Regions from separate parts of the Pantoea sp. PvP021 genome, predicted to be linked through region 4. Evidence: predicted binding sites of a transcription regulator. Region 4 holds the regulator's gene; each other region holds the start of a gene.
What was found. The regulator CRP, encoded in region 4, controls carbon source genes, mostly activating them, when cyclic AMP is high. The targets are predictions, from matches to a motif close to ATGTGANNNNNNTCACAT.

Region 1 (3,128 bases), on a different contig from region 4:
CCAGTGCATCCAGCCCTTCTGCCAGCTTCTTCGCCAGAATCGAGGCGGTAATCAGCGGGATCGAATCGACGGTGGCGGTGATGTCACGCGTGGCGTAGAAACGCTTATCCGCCGGTGCCAGCGAGCTGGTCTGGCCGATAATCGCCACACCCACCTGCTTGATGATCTCGCGGAAGCGGTCATCACTCGGGAAGATATCGAAGCCCGGGATCGCTTCCAGTTTATCCAGCGTGCCACCGGTATGGCCAAGGCCACGACCCGAGATCATCGGGACATATCCGCCGCAGGCCGCGACCATCGGCCCTAACATCAGCGACGTCACATCGCCGACGCCGCCGGTCGAGTGCTTATCCACCACCGGCCCATTGAGGTTAAGTGATTTCCAGTTCAGTACCGTACCGGAATCACGCATCGCCATAGTCAGCGCGACCCGCTCAGGCAGCGTCATGTCGTGGAAATAGATGGTCATCGCCAGCGCGGCAATCTGACCTTCCGAAACGGTGTTATCACGCACGCCATTGATGAAGAAGCGAATCTCCTCTTCAGTCAGCGCATGGCCGTCACGTTTTTTGCGAATTATTTCTTGTGGCAGGAACAAGGTAACCCCCTGGTTCAGGGAAATCAGGATGGGGAACAGGCGGTCAGCGACCGCCTGAAGGATCAGTAACCCGCTTTGCTGGTGTCGCTGTCATGGCCCAGGGTGTTGAGCAGGCTCGCCAGCAGGCTTGAAGCACCAAAGCGGAAATGACGCGCATCGGCCCAGTCGGCACCCAGCGTCTCTTCCGCCATTTTCAGATAGATAGCGGCATCTTCAGCGGTGCGCACGCCACCAGCGGGCTTAAAGCCAACCTGCTGGCTGACGCCTTTATCACGGATCACGTTCATCATGATCTGCGCCACTTCAGGCGTGGCGTTAACCGGCACTTTACCGGTAGAGGTTTTGATGAAATCGGCACCGGCATCAATGGCAATCTCAGAGGCCTGACGGATCAGCGCTTCCTGCTTCAGTTCACCGGTTTCGATGATCACTTTCAGCAGCACATCTGCTTCGGCACAGGCGGTTTTACAGGCTTTCACCAGATCGAAACCGACCTGACTGTTACCGGCGATCAGCGCACGATACGGGAACACCACATCCACTTCATCGGCACCGTAGGCGATAGCGGCGCGGGTTTCTGCCAGCGCAATATCAATGTCGTCATTGCCGTGCGGGAAGTTAGTCACCGTGGCGATGCGGATCTCCGGAGTTCCCTGCTCGCGCAGCGTTTTACGGGCAATCGGAATAAAACGCGGATAGATACAGATTGCGGCGGTGTTGCCTGCCGGGGATTTGGCCTGATGACACAGGGCGATCACTTTTGCGTCGGTGTCGTCGTCATTCAGGGTGGTTAAATCCATCAGTTTCAGGGCGCGCAGGGCAAGGTCTTTGATATCGGTCATGAGGCTCTCCAAAGGATCGGGGTGCAACCCACCGGCTCGCCGGCGGAATGTTATAATAATAACACTCTGATGCGGCCTGATATGTGCCAGGAGTCACATAGGAATAAGAAATTAGTGCAACATTGCCACGTTTACTGTGACTAACATTACAGATAACGGTACCTGATGGTCATTATACGCCAGCGGGTGCAATGTTACTATTATCACATTTAAGCGCAATGGCTGCAGGTCGGGTGAGACACGGGCGGTCAGTTGCGCAGCGCCGGGAAAGCGGGGTCGAGCTGAAATAGCTTCTGACTGTTGTGCCACAGCGCATCGGCAATCTCCTCCGGTGACTCTTCTCGCAGGCTGCAGAGCACCTCCCACACCTGACGCGCCCGCTCCGGACGATTAGGCTGGCCCTGAAAGCCCTGCAGCGGCATATCGGGTGCATCGGTTTCCAGCAGCAGCGAAGAGAGCGGCAGCTGCGCCACGGTCTGACGGGTTTTGCTGGCGCGTTCATAGGTAATGGTCCCGCCGATGCCAATCGCATAACCCAGCTTAATAAAGGCCTGCGCCTGCTGCAGACTGCCCGCAAAACCATGCACCACGCCACGGCGCGGCAGATCGTAACGACGCAGAATCTGCGCCAGTTTGTCATGAGTGCGGCGCGAATGCAGGATCACCGGCAGCTGATACGCTTTCGCCAGCTTAAGCTGCGCCTCAAGAAAGCGTTGCTGCTTATCAAACTGCGGATCGTCGCGATAGAGATCCAGCCCGATCTCGCCGATCGCCACCAGCTTAAGCGGCCGCTGTTGCAGTAAGGTTTCCAGCTGGTCGAGATGGGCCTCCTGATGATTTTCGATGACGATTGGATGCAGGCCCAGCGCGGCATAGAGCGCCGGTTGCGCCGCGGCTAACGCGCAGACCCGCTCAAAGCGGCTGGCATCGATCGCCGGAACGATAATCTTTTGCACGCCCGCTTCTGCAGCACGTGCCAGGCTGCCAGAGATATCCCCTTCAAACGGCGGGAAATCGAAGTGGCAGTGCGTATCGATAAACTTCATGCCAGCGATCCTTTGTCGTAATCAGCATCATTATCCGCCAGCGGCGGTGTGATGATGAGGCGGGTATCGGGTGCATTGGCTACCGGAGCAGGCGGCGTAACGATACGCGCCGTGGTCATCGGTTCCGCATCGCTCAGCCACTGGCCCAGCGTGGCAAGAAAATAGCGACCACAACGCCGTCCCAGATGATAATCCTGATTCAGTGAAGCGATGCGGCTCCCCAGCGCACTGCTGGCCAGCGCATGCGGCGGAAAGATTTCGATAATGCGCAAATCATCGGGCGGATTCTCAATGAACTGCTGAATTTCCCGATAGCTCTGTTCATGCTTATTCAGCACGTTAATCATCGGCTGCAGTGTGCCGGTGCTGAGCCAGCGTTCCATCCGCTTAAACCATTTCGGGGTATAGAACATCTGCGACGGCACGGTGCGGATCACCACAATGGTATCAGCGCCACGGCGCGCGGCTTCACGCACCGGAATCGCATCGCTGATGCCGCCATCGAGATAGCTGATCCCTTCCAGACTGACCCCCAGCCGGTAAAAACCGGGAATGGCACTGGAGGCTTTGATCAGATCCAGCCAGTTATCGGCGGTCGGGTTGAAGTAGCCAGGCGTGTAGTCGTCACTGCGGCAGGCGCAC
Region 2 (3,128 bases), on a different contig from region 4:
ATGCAGGCGCAGGGACACCTCCAGCTGGCGCTGCGCATTATGCTGCACCAGCAGAATCCGCAGGCCGCGATTGATGCGCCGCGCTGGCGCGTGGTGCAGGGACGCGAGGTGGTGTTTGAATCAACCCTCGATCGCAATACCCTGAGCACACTGCGCCGTATGGGCCACAACGTGGTACTGGAAGATCCCCTGAGTAATTACAATTTTGGTGGCGCGCAGGCGATAGTGCGCGATCCGCAGGGCTTCTACATTGCGGCCAGTGAGAGTCGCAAAGATGGTCAGGCGGTGGTGTTTTAAGGTCGCGGCAGTGAGCGTCAGACTGCTCAGCCCCTCCTTCATCTCTGCGCGCTGAAGCCTGCGATGGCAGGGAATGCAGCACGCCCTGAGGCGCAGGCGGTCCCATTCTGTAACCGGCGTTTCAGAAAGCATCTGTTTCACAGGTGGTTTCACGTTGTGCCGTGGCTCGGGTTTGTTCTATTCTTTAGGCCATTCCTACCTGGACATCTGACAGTATCACCGACAGGAGTTGACCCTATGGCTTCAGGACTTACACGCCTTATGGCACGTGGCGGCATTATGCTCGCTGGCGCGCTGATCGTGCTGCAACTCACCGCATGCGGTGATAAAGAAGGCGAGCAGCGCAAAGCATTTATCGATTTTCTCCAGAACACTGTGATGCGCAGCGGCGAGCATCTGCCCAGCCTCAGCGAAAACCAGAAGCAGAGCTTTGGCAACTTCGCCAGCGATTACGCCATTATGTATGGCTTCTCGCAGCAGGCGAACAAAGCGGTTGAACAGGGTATGCGTCCGGTGGTGGATGAGCTTTCTGCCATTCGCGTTCCGCAGGATTATCTCAGCCGTCGTGATTCCCTGCGTCAGGCGACCAGCGCACTGGTGATCGTCACCCAGCAGATTGAAAGCGCCAAAATGCAGGCGGACAGCAGCAAAGCGACCCTGAAGCAGCCGGATGACCTGAAAAAAGTCTACGACACCGCCTATAACAAAGTGGTGACGGTGCCCGCTAATCAGCTGATTCCTCTGCTGCCAAAACTCCAGGCGCTGAGTCAGGGTGCAGTGCAGACCGGCGATTTCCTGCAAACGCAGGGAACCCGTGTCAGCTTCAATGATGGCGGCGTGCAGTTCCCGACTCAGGATCAGGCTTCGCAATATAACGCGCTGATGAGCACTTTATCCGCCAATTCGCAGGCGCTTCCTCAGGCACAGGCTGCCGTCCAGGGTGGTCTGCAGTAAATCCGCTTTACGGGCAGGCGCTAATCGTCTGCCCGTCCCACTCTCTTTTCTCCTCCCACCCAATCACCCGCTGAATGAAGTGTGATCTGGCGCATTTTCGACCAAAAATAGTTTGTGATCTAAGTCACAGATATATAACAAATCAACGTCAAACAAGTGTGATTCACCTCACAGATAACCGGCCCCCCCGTCTAAAAATCAGCCAACTGAGCCTGAGCTACGCCTTAAAGTGTGATCAAAATCACGCTAATCACCCCTGCCACCACCCTTAATCAGTGATGTAGATCACACTTACCCCGCACGCTACGCAGCGTCAAATTCGCGTGATAGAGTCCGCGTGCATACAGTAATACCACCGGCTTTGGGTCGGGGTGGCTAAACAAAAACAAGCGCGCTCTCCTATTGCAGCGCGTCTCAATAAGGGGTGGGTTTATGTCCTCATCAGTGAAGGTCAAAGTACAAAGCTTTGGTCGCTTTCTGAGTAATATGGTGATGCCAAACATCGGGGCGTTTATCGCCTGGGGTATCATCACCGCACTGTTTATTCCAACTGGCTGGATCCCTAACGAAACGCTGGCCAAACTGGTTGGCCCGATGATTACCTACCTGCTGCCACTGCTGATCGGTTTCACCGGTGGGCGTCTGGTGGGCGGCGATCGCGGCGGCGTGGTCGGTGCCATTACCACCATGGGTGTGATTGTCGGTGCGGATATGCCGATGTTCCTCGGTGCGATGATTGCTGGTCCGCTGGGCGGCTGGGCAATCAAGTCGTTTGACCGGGCGATTGACGGCAAAATCAAAAGCGGCTTCGAGATGCTGGTCAACAACTTCTCGGCCGGTATTATCGGGATGATACTGGCACTGCTGGCGTTCCTGGCGATCGGTCCGCTGGTAGAAGGTCTGTCACACATTCTCGCCGCGGGCGTGAATCTGATGGTGCAGAACAACCTGCTGCCACTGACCTCGATCTTCGTCGAACCCGCGAAAATCCTGTTCCTGAACAACGCCATTAACCACGGTATCTTCTCGCCGCTTGGTATCCAGCAGGCTAGTGAAGCCGGCAAATCCATTTTCTTCCTGATCGAAGCCAACCCGGGTCCGGGTATGGGCGTGCTGATGGCCTATATGTTCTTTGGTCGTGGCAGTGCTAAACAGTCTGCGGGCGGTGCGGCAATCATCCACTTCCTTGGCGGCATCCATGAGATCTACTTCCCGTATGTGCTGATGGCTCCTCGCCTGCTGCTGGCGGTTATCCTTGGCGGTATGACCGGCGTCTTCACGCTGACGGTGCTGAACGGTGGCCTGGTCTCTCCTGCCTCACCGGGTTCAATCCTGGCGGTGCTGGCAATGACGCCAAAAGGGGCCTACTTCGCGAACATCGCTGCTATCGCTGCCGCCTTCGCCGTCTCCTTCGTGGTGTCTGCTATCCTGCTGAAAACCAGCAAAGTCAAAGAAGATGACGATATCGAAGCCGCGACCCAGCGCATGCATGAGATGAAAGCGCAGTCTAAAGGCCAGAGCGGCGCGGGTGCGCCAGTCGCCAGCGATGCCATGAGCGTTGAACTGCATCACGTGCGTAAAATCATCGTCGCCTGTGATGCCGGTATGGGTTCCAGCGCGATGGGTGCAGGCGTACTGCGTAAGAAAGTGCAGGACGCCGGGCTGAGCAATGTGTCGGTGACCAATACCGCGATCAACGCCCTGCCGGGTGATGTCGATCTGGTGATTACCCATCGTGATCTGACTGAACGCGCCATCCGCCAGGCTCCGCATGCGCAGCATATCTCGCTGAACAACTTCCTCGACAGCGCGCTCTACAGCACTCTGACCGAGCGTCTGGTGGCGGCTAACCGCAGCGACGTGCATCGTCAAACGGT
Region 3 (3,128 bases), on a different contig from region 4:
CTCAATAAAACCAATGGCTGCTACCAGGGTATTTTCATCACCAAAGCCACCCGCTTTGGTCATCACCGGCAGAGTAAATTCACTGTTAAGCAGAACCCCGTGCGGCACACAGCCCGCCACCAGACCCTGAATTTTAAAGCCGCTGGCCCCCAGTGCCTGGGCAACGGCAATCGCCACGTCGCCTCCCGACAGATAGAGCGCATGCGGCAGCTGTGTCCGGCACAGGCTGTGGGTCATTTCGCCCAGCAACTGACTGATCGCTTCGCCCAACTGCTGGCGGGTCACGCTGTGCTGCTGGCTGAGATGCTCAATGTCGTGACGCTGGGATTCATGCTGGCAGGTGCGGATCACCGTATGGCGACCAGCACGCAGTGCGGCGGCAGCCTGTTCGATCCAGCGATCCCGGTCAGGCCAGGCGGGCTGCTGAAACAGCTGACGGATATCGACATCCACGATCTCAACTGCCCGCTGGTTAAGCAGCGTGGCGATCTGCTGCTGCGCGCTGCTGCTCATCGATCCCACTACCGCCAGCACGGGCCGCGACGGGCGAACAGAGAGCGCTGCGCCCAGCGCATCGCTTAACCCGGCTGCTCCCACCAGCAGCGGCTTCTCTGTCAGCCGCGCCGCAGCGATTATCAGTCGCGCCAGATCGGCTTCATTTTCGGCATCCACCACCACCACGCCGTGCGCCGCCGCTAACACCGCATCAAGCCGATCGCTGCGCAGCGTCGGGAGATCGATCTCCGTGCCGTCGATCTGCATCTGATCGAGTACACGAGCGCTGAGGATCGGGGTTTTCGGATCGCTGGCAAATTCGGTGTCTGTCAGTAACCGCTGATTGACCCACACTTTACCTTCGTGTGTGGTGCGGCCCAGTCGTGGCACGGCCGGTGCCACCAGCGCCAGCCTTTTGCCGCTGGCCCGCAGCGCAGCCGCGGTTTCAGCACCGACGTTGCCGCGCAGCGTGGAGTCGATCTTTTTAAACAGCCAGCCCTGCTGAAGCTGTGCGGCGAAGTGCTGCACCACCTGAGCCACGCGCTCTGCGGCCTGGCTGGCGCTGACTGCCCGACTGTCGGTGCTGATAACCAGCACATCCGCAGCGTCCTCTGGCAACGGCGCCTCAGTGCCAAACAGCACATGTACGCGGGCGCCAGCCTGTGCCAGTCCGCTACCCGCATCGTTGGCACCGGTAAAGTCATCGGCGATGACCAGCACCGGGGTTTTCCATAATGATGAGCCCATCCTCACTCCTGTCAGGCGATTGCCGCTGCATTTGATTATATTCAATCATGATTGATTATATGTGAGCAAGTTCAAATTAATCGAAATCGATATGCCTTATAAAATTAGCCACAGAGAGTGACTGACTTCGCATTGCGCTGAGCAAGATTAATCATCCGCTCAGACAGGACAGAAATAAGGGTATGAAATGAACATTAACAGCACGGTGATTAGCGGTTATCAGGCGTTAAACGACATGCGCTATCTGCTGAAGGGGATATCGACAGCAGTCGTGGTCACTGACCGGAACATTGAGGCGATTCCGGCAGTGCAGGCGCTGATGGGTCAACTTCGGGATCAGATTCCGGGTATCAGCGTGGTCAACAGCGTTCCGCCTGAACCAAGCCAGCATGATGTGGCAGCGATTATCGCAACGCTCTCCCGGCCCCATGTCGATATGGTGATTGGCATCGGCGGCGGCAGCGTGCTGGATGTGGCGAAGCTACTCTCAGTGCTGTGCATCGACGCCGCGCCTTCGCTGGACGCCCTGCTGGCAGGCGAAAAACCGCAGCGCCGTACCCGTTCAATACTGATCCCTACCACCGCAGGCACGGGTTCTGAGGCGACGCCCAATGCGATCCTGGCGATCCCGGAGAAAGAGACCAAAGTCGGCATTATTTCACCGGTGATGCTGCCCGATGTGGTGGCCCTGGTGCCGGAACTGACCACCAGCATGCCGCCACATATTGCCTCTTCAACCGGTATTGACGCCCTCTGCCATCTGATTGAGTGCTTTACTGCCAATGTCGCCAACCCGGTCAGCGACAACTATGCGCTGACTGGGATGAAGAAACTGTTCGCTAATCTCGAAACCACCCTGCGCGAGCCAGAAAATTTGCAGGCACGCCTGGAGATGCTCTGGGCTTCTTATTATGGCGGTGCATCGATTGCCCATGCCGGGACACATCTGGTGCATGCCCTCTCTTACCCGCTCGGCGGCAGATATCATCTGCCACACGGCGTCGCCAACGCCATCCTGCTGGCTCCCTGCATGCGCTTTGTCCGTCCGGCGGCGGTGAGCAAATTCGCTCAGGTCTATGATCTGCTGCCCGACGCCGACGTCCGTTTAAGCGATGAAGAGAAATCACACGCGCTGGTCGACTACTTCACCGCGCTGGTAGCGCGGCTGCAGCTGCCTGCCAGCCTGGAAGCCCTGGGCATCAGCCCGGATCACCTGCCCTGGTTAGTGGAAGCCGCGCTCGACGTCCAGCGTCTGATGAACAACGTGCCGATGGCGGTCACCGCCGACGATGTGCGCGCCGTCTACCTGACGCTTTTCCCTTCCTGCCAGGCGTAATGAGGATTGTCATGAATAAGAAAATAAACGGCGTACTGACCGCCATCGTCACCACTTTTGACCGGGAAGGTGCCTTTGATCCGGAGAGGCAGCGCGAACAGGTCAGACGCCAGATCAACGCCGGTAACGGCATCTTCTGCGGCGGAACCAACGGCGAATTCTTTGTGCTGAACGAGCAGGAGAAGATCGCGGTTACCACCACCTGCGTCGATGAAGTTAACGGCCAGGCGTCGGTGGTGGCGCATATCGGGGAGATTTCGACCCGTGAAACTATCCGGCTCGGCAAACAGATTGCCCGCCTTGGCGTAGATGCTGTTTCCGCGATCACGCCGTGGTTTGTTCCGCTTAAGCAGCAGGAGCTGATCGACCACTATCAGCGCGTGGCTGATGCGCTTACGGTGCCGCTGTTCCTCTACAACATCCCGGCGCGTACCGGCAATACCTTGCAGCCAGAGACCGTTCGTACGCTGGCCGCGCACCCGAACATCATCGGCATTAAAGATTCAGCAGGCAGCTATGAAAGTCTGAGCGGCTTTCTGCAGGCTACCGC
Region 4 (3,128 bases):
GCGCGACACCGGCGAGCGCGGCCATTCACGTGAAGCGGTCATGGATTCGGTGGTGCGCTCGATGGAAGATTACATCAACTTCATCACACCACAGTTCTCACGCACTCACCTCAACTTTCAGCGCGTCCCGACGGTCGATACCTCAAACCCGTTCGCTGCCCGCGCTATTCCGTCACTGGATGAGAGCTTTGTGGTGATCCACTTCCAGGCGCTGGAAGATATCGACCTCCCCTACCTGCTGGCGATGCTGCAGGGCTCGTTTATCTCGCACATCAATACGCTGGTGGTGCCTGGCGGCAAAATGGGTCTGGCGATGGAGTTGATTATGGGCCCACTGGTGAAGCGGCTGATGGAAGGCAAACGAATAGAGTAAGAGGCCAAAAGGGCCTTTCCAGACTAATGCCAATGCCAATGCCAATGCAGGATGAATCTGACAGCAGCGAAAAAGCTTAACACGCTGGGAACCGGGTCAGAAGAGGAAAGCGTCCCGCGCCTGGGACAAAAACGCCGGGAGCGTTTTTGAACAACGCAACGCGTTGGCCCGGCTACGGGCGCACCTCAGGGATGAGGTGCGTAATCGCGCGGGCCGAGCGGCCAGGGATTGGCTTAAGCGACTTTCCGATCTGACCCGGTTCCCAGCGCAGGCACAGTCTGACAGCAGAGCACGACAGATTTTGCCCGCGACCTTAAAAGATCCCTGCGGGTACTAAAGTTCGATCACTTCATAGCTATGCGTAATGTTGACGCCTTTACCCAGCATGATGGCCACAGAGCAATATTTTTCAGCAGAAAGATCCACAGCGCGTGAGACCGCTTTATCCTGGAGGGCTTTACCACTCACGATAAAATGCAGGTTGATGTGCGTAAAGATTCGCGGCGCCTCTTCACGACGTTCTGAGGTCAGTTTTACTTCACAATCAGCCACATCGTTTCGGCCTTTTTGCAGAATTGATACCACGTCAATCGCGCTGCATCCGCCCGCCGCCATCAGCACCATCTCCATTGGGCTGGGCGCTTTATCACCCGAATTTCCATCCATCAGTATCTGATGGCCGGATGAGGATTCTCCGAGGAATGTCAGCCCTTCTACCCATTTCACTCTTGCCTGCATGATTTTTGCTCCGGAATACGCTGTTTTGTCGCCAGAGTACGCTTTCGCCTGGTAAACAGCAATCCAGAGAAATCCGCCCGTAGCTGAAGCGAGACAACAGAAGACAGTCGGCAAAAGCTGTGCTACAAACAGTGCTGAAAATATTTTTCGTCACCCGATGACGAAGCCGGGAAGGATGATGCGCACTGCGCCTGATGCGGCCCGAATAATTTCCTGAAATGGAAACGCTTGAAGCTTTCACCGCCTGACAGGGAAAACTGCCCCCTGTATTTTGGGCACGATTACAACAGAGGATAATAGCGAATGGTTCTCGGCAAACCGCAAACAGACCCTACACTCGAATGGTTCCTGTCCCATTGCCATATTCACAAGTATCCATCCAAAAGTACGCTGATTCACCAAGGTGAAAAAGCAGAAACGCTTTACTACATCGTGAAAGGTTCCGTTGCGGTTCTGATTAAAGATGAAGAAGGCAAAGAGATGATTCTTTCCTACCTGAATCAGGGCGATTTTATTGGTGAACTTGGCCTGTTCGAAGAAGGCCAGGAGCGCAGCGCCTGGGTACGTGCGAAAAGCGCGTGCGAAGTGGCGGAAATTTCTTACAAGAAATTCCGTCAGCTGATCCAGGTTAACCCTGACATCCTGATGCGACTCTCATCGCAGATGGCGCGTCGCCTGCAGGTGACGTCTGAAAAAGTGGGTAACCTCGCTTTCCTCGACGTAACCGGACGCATTGCACAGACCCTGCTCAACCTGGCGAAGCAGCCAGATGCCATGACGCATCCCGACGGCATGCAAATTAAAATCACTCGTCAGGAAATTGGCCAGATTGTTGGTTGTTCACGTGAAACCGTGGGCCGTATTTTGAAGATGCTGGAAGATCAGAACCTGATCTCCGCACACGGCAAAACCATCGTCGTTTACGGCACCCGCTAATTCCTGTCACCCACGGCGTGATGGCAACATCACGCCGTTATTGTTTGTGTTGGGCCGATGTGGCGTCGAATTATTTACCATCCTGAAGTTAACTACGCCTTGCGGCAAACGCTGGTGCTCTGTCTGCCGGTGGCGCTGGGCTGGCTGGCTGGCGACCTGCAAAAAGGTCTGCTGTTCTCATTAGTGCCCGCCTGCTGCAACATCGCCGGTCTGGATACCCCGCATAAACGCTTCTTCAAACGCCTGATTGTTGGCGGCAGCCTGTTTGCCCTCGGCAGCTTTCTGATGCAGTGGCTTACCCTCCATGCTATTCCGCTGCCGCTGATCCTGTTTGCTATGCCCTTATTGCTCGGCGTTACCGGGGAGATCAGCCCGCTGCATGGTCGTCTGCTGCCCGGCACCCTGATTGCCGCCATCTTTACCCTGAGCCTGATTGGCCGCATGCCAATCTATGTTCCCCCGCTGCTCTATATCGGCGGCACGCTATGGTACGGGCTGTTTAACTGGTTCTGGTTCTGGCTGTGGAAAGAGCAGCCGATGCGCGAAAGCCTGAGCCTGATCTACCGCGAGCTGGCTAACTACTGCGACGCAAAATATACCCTGCTGACGCAGCTGACCGATCCGGAAAAGGCGCTGCCGCCGCTGCTGGCTCGCCAGCAGAAAGTGGTCGATCTGATTAACACCTGTTATCAGCAGATGCATATGCTGTCGGCAAGCCGCGATCACAGCCATAAACGGCTGACGCGCGCCTTTCAGGTGGCGCTGGATCTGCAGGAACATATCTCGGTCAGCCTGCATCGGCCGGAAGAGGTGCAGAAGCTGGTCGAACAGAGCCACGCCGAAGCGGTGATCCGCTGGAATGCCAAAACCATCTCGGCCCGGTTGCGGGTGCTGGCGGATAACATTCTCTATCACCAGCTACCCGATCGCTTTGCGATGGATAAACAGCTCGGCGCGCTGGAGAAAATCGCCCATCAGCATCCCGACAATCCGGTGGGTAACTTCTGCCTTTACCACTTCAACCGCATCGCGCGGGTCCTGCGCACCCAGAAACCCCTTTATCAGCGCGATCTGATGGCTG

Region 1: deoC (deoxyribose-phosphate aldolase) is a predicted target of CRP. The motif match lies at 1,632-1,649, and genes of this name have one in related genera.
Region 2: ACVKSX_RS16580 (PTS mannitol transporter subunit IICBA) is a predicted target of CRP. The motif match lies at 1,525-1,542, and genes of this name have one in related genera.
Region 3: ACVKSX_RS21945 (iron-containing alcohol dehydrogenase) is a predicted target of CRP. The motif match lies at 1,302-1,319, and genes of this name have one in related genera.

The regions. Positions count from the first base shown of each region.
Region 1 is NZ_JBSRXX010000003.1:235,781-238,908, reverse strand. It holds gene deoA (thymidine phosphorylase) at 1-598, opposite strand, end outside; gene deoC (deoxyribose-phosphate aldolase) at 661-1,440, opposite strand; gene ACVKSX_RS12705 (TatD family hydrolase) at 1,689-2,486, opposite strand; gene ACVKSX_RS12700 (patatin-like phospholipase family protein) at 2,483-3,128, opposite strand, start outside.
Region 2 is NZ_JBSRXX010000006.1:132,626-135,753, reverse strand. It holds gene ACVKSX_RS16590 (gamma-glutamyltransferase family protein) at 1-297, shown strand, start outside; gene ACVKSX_RS16585 (DUF3053 domain-containing protein) at 535-1,251, shown strand; gene ACVKSX_RS16580 (PTS mannitol transporter subunit IICBA) at 1,684-3,128, shown strand, end outside.
Region 3 is NZ_JBSRXX010000012.1:63,279-66,406, reverse strand. It holds gene dtnK (D-threonate kinase) at 1-1,242, opposite strand, end outside; gene ACVKSX_RS21945 (iron-containing alcohol dehydrogenase) at 1,430-2,578, shown strand; gene ACVKSX_RS21940 (dihydrodipicolinate synthase family protein) at 2,590-3,128, shown strand, end outside.
Region 4 is NZ_JBSRXX010000005.1:216,103-219,230, reverse strand. It holds gene ACVKSX_RS15640 (phosphoribulokinase) at 1-373, shown strand, start outside; gene ACVKSX_RS15635 (OsmC family protein) at 707-1,111, opposite strand; gene crp (cAMP-activated global transcriptional regulator CRP) at 1,415-2,047, shown strand; gene ACVKSX_RS15625 (YccS/YhfK family putative transporter) at 2,105-3,128, shown strand, end outside.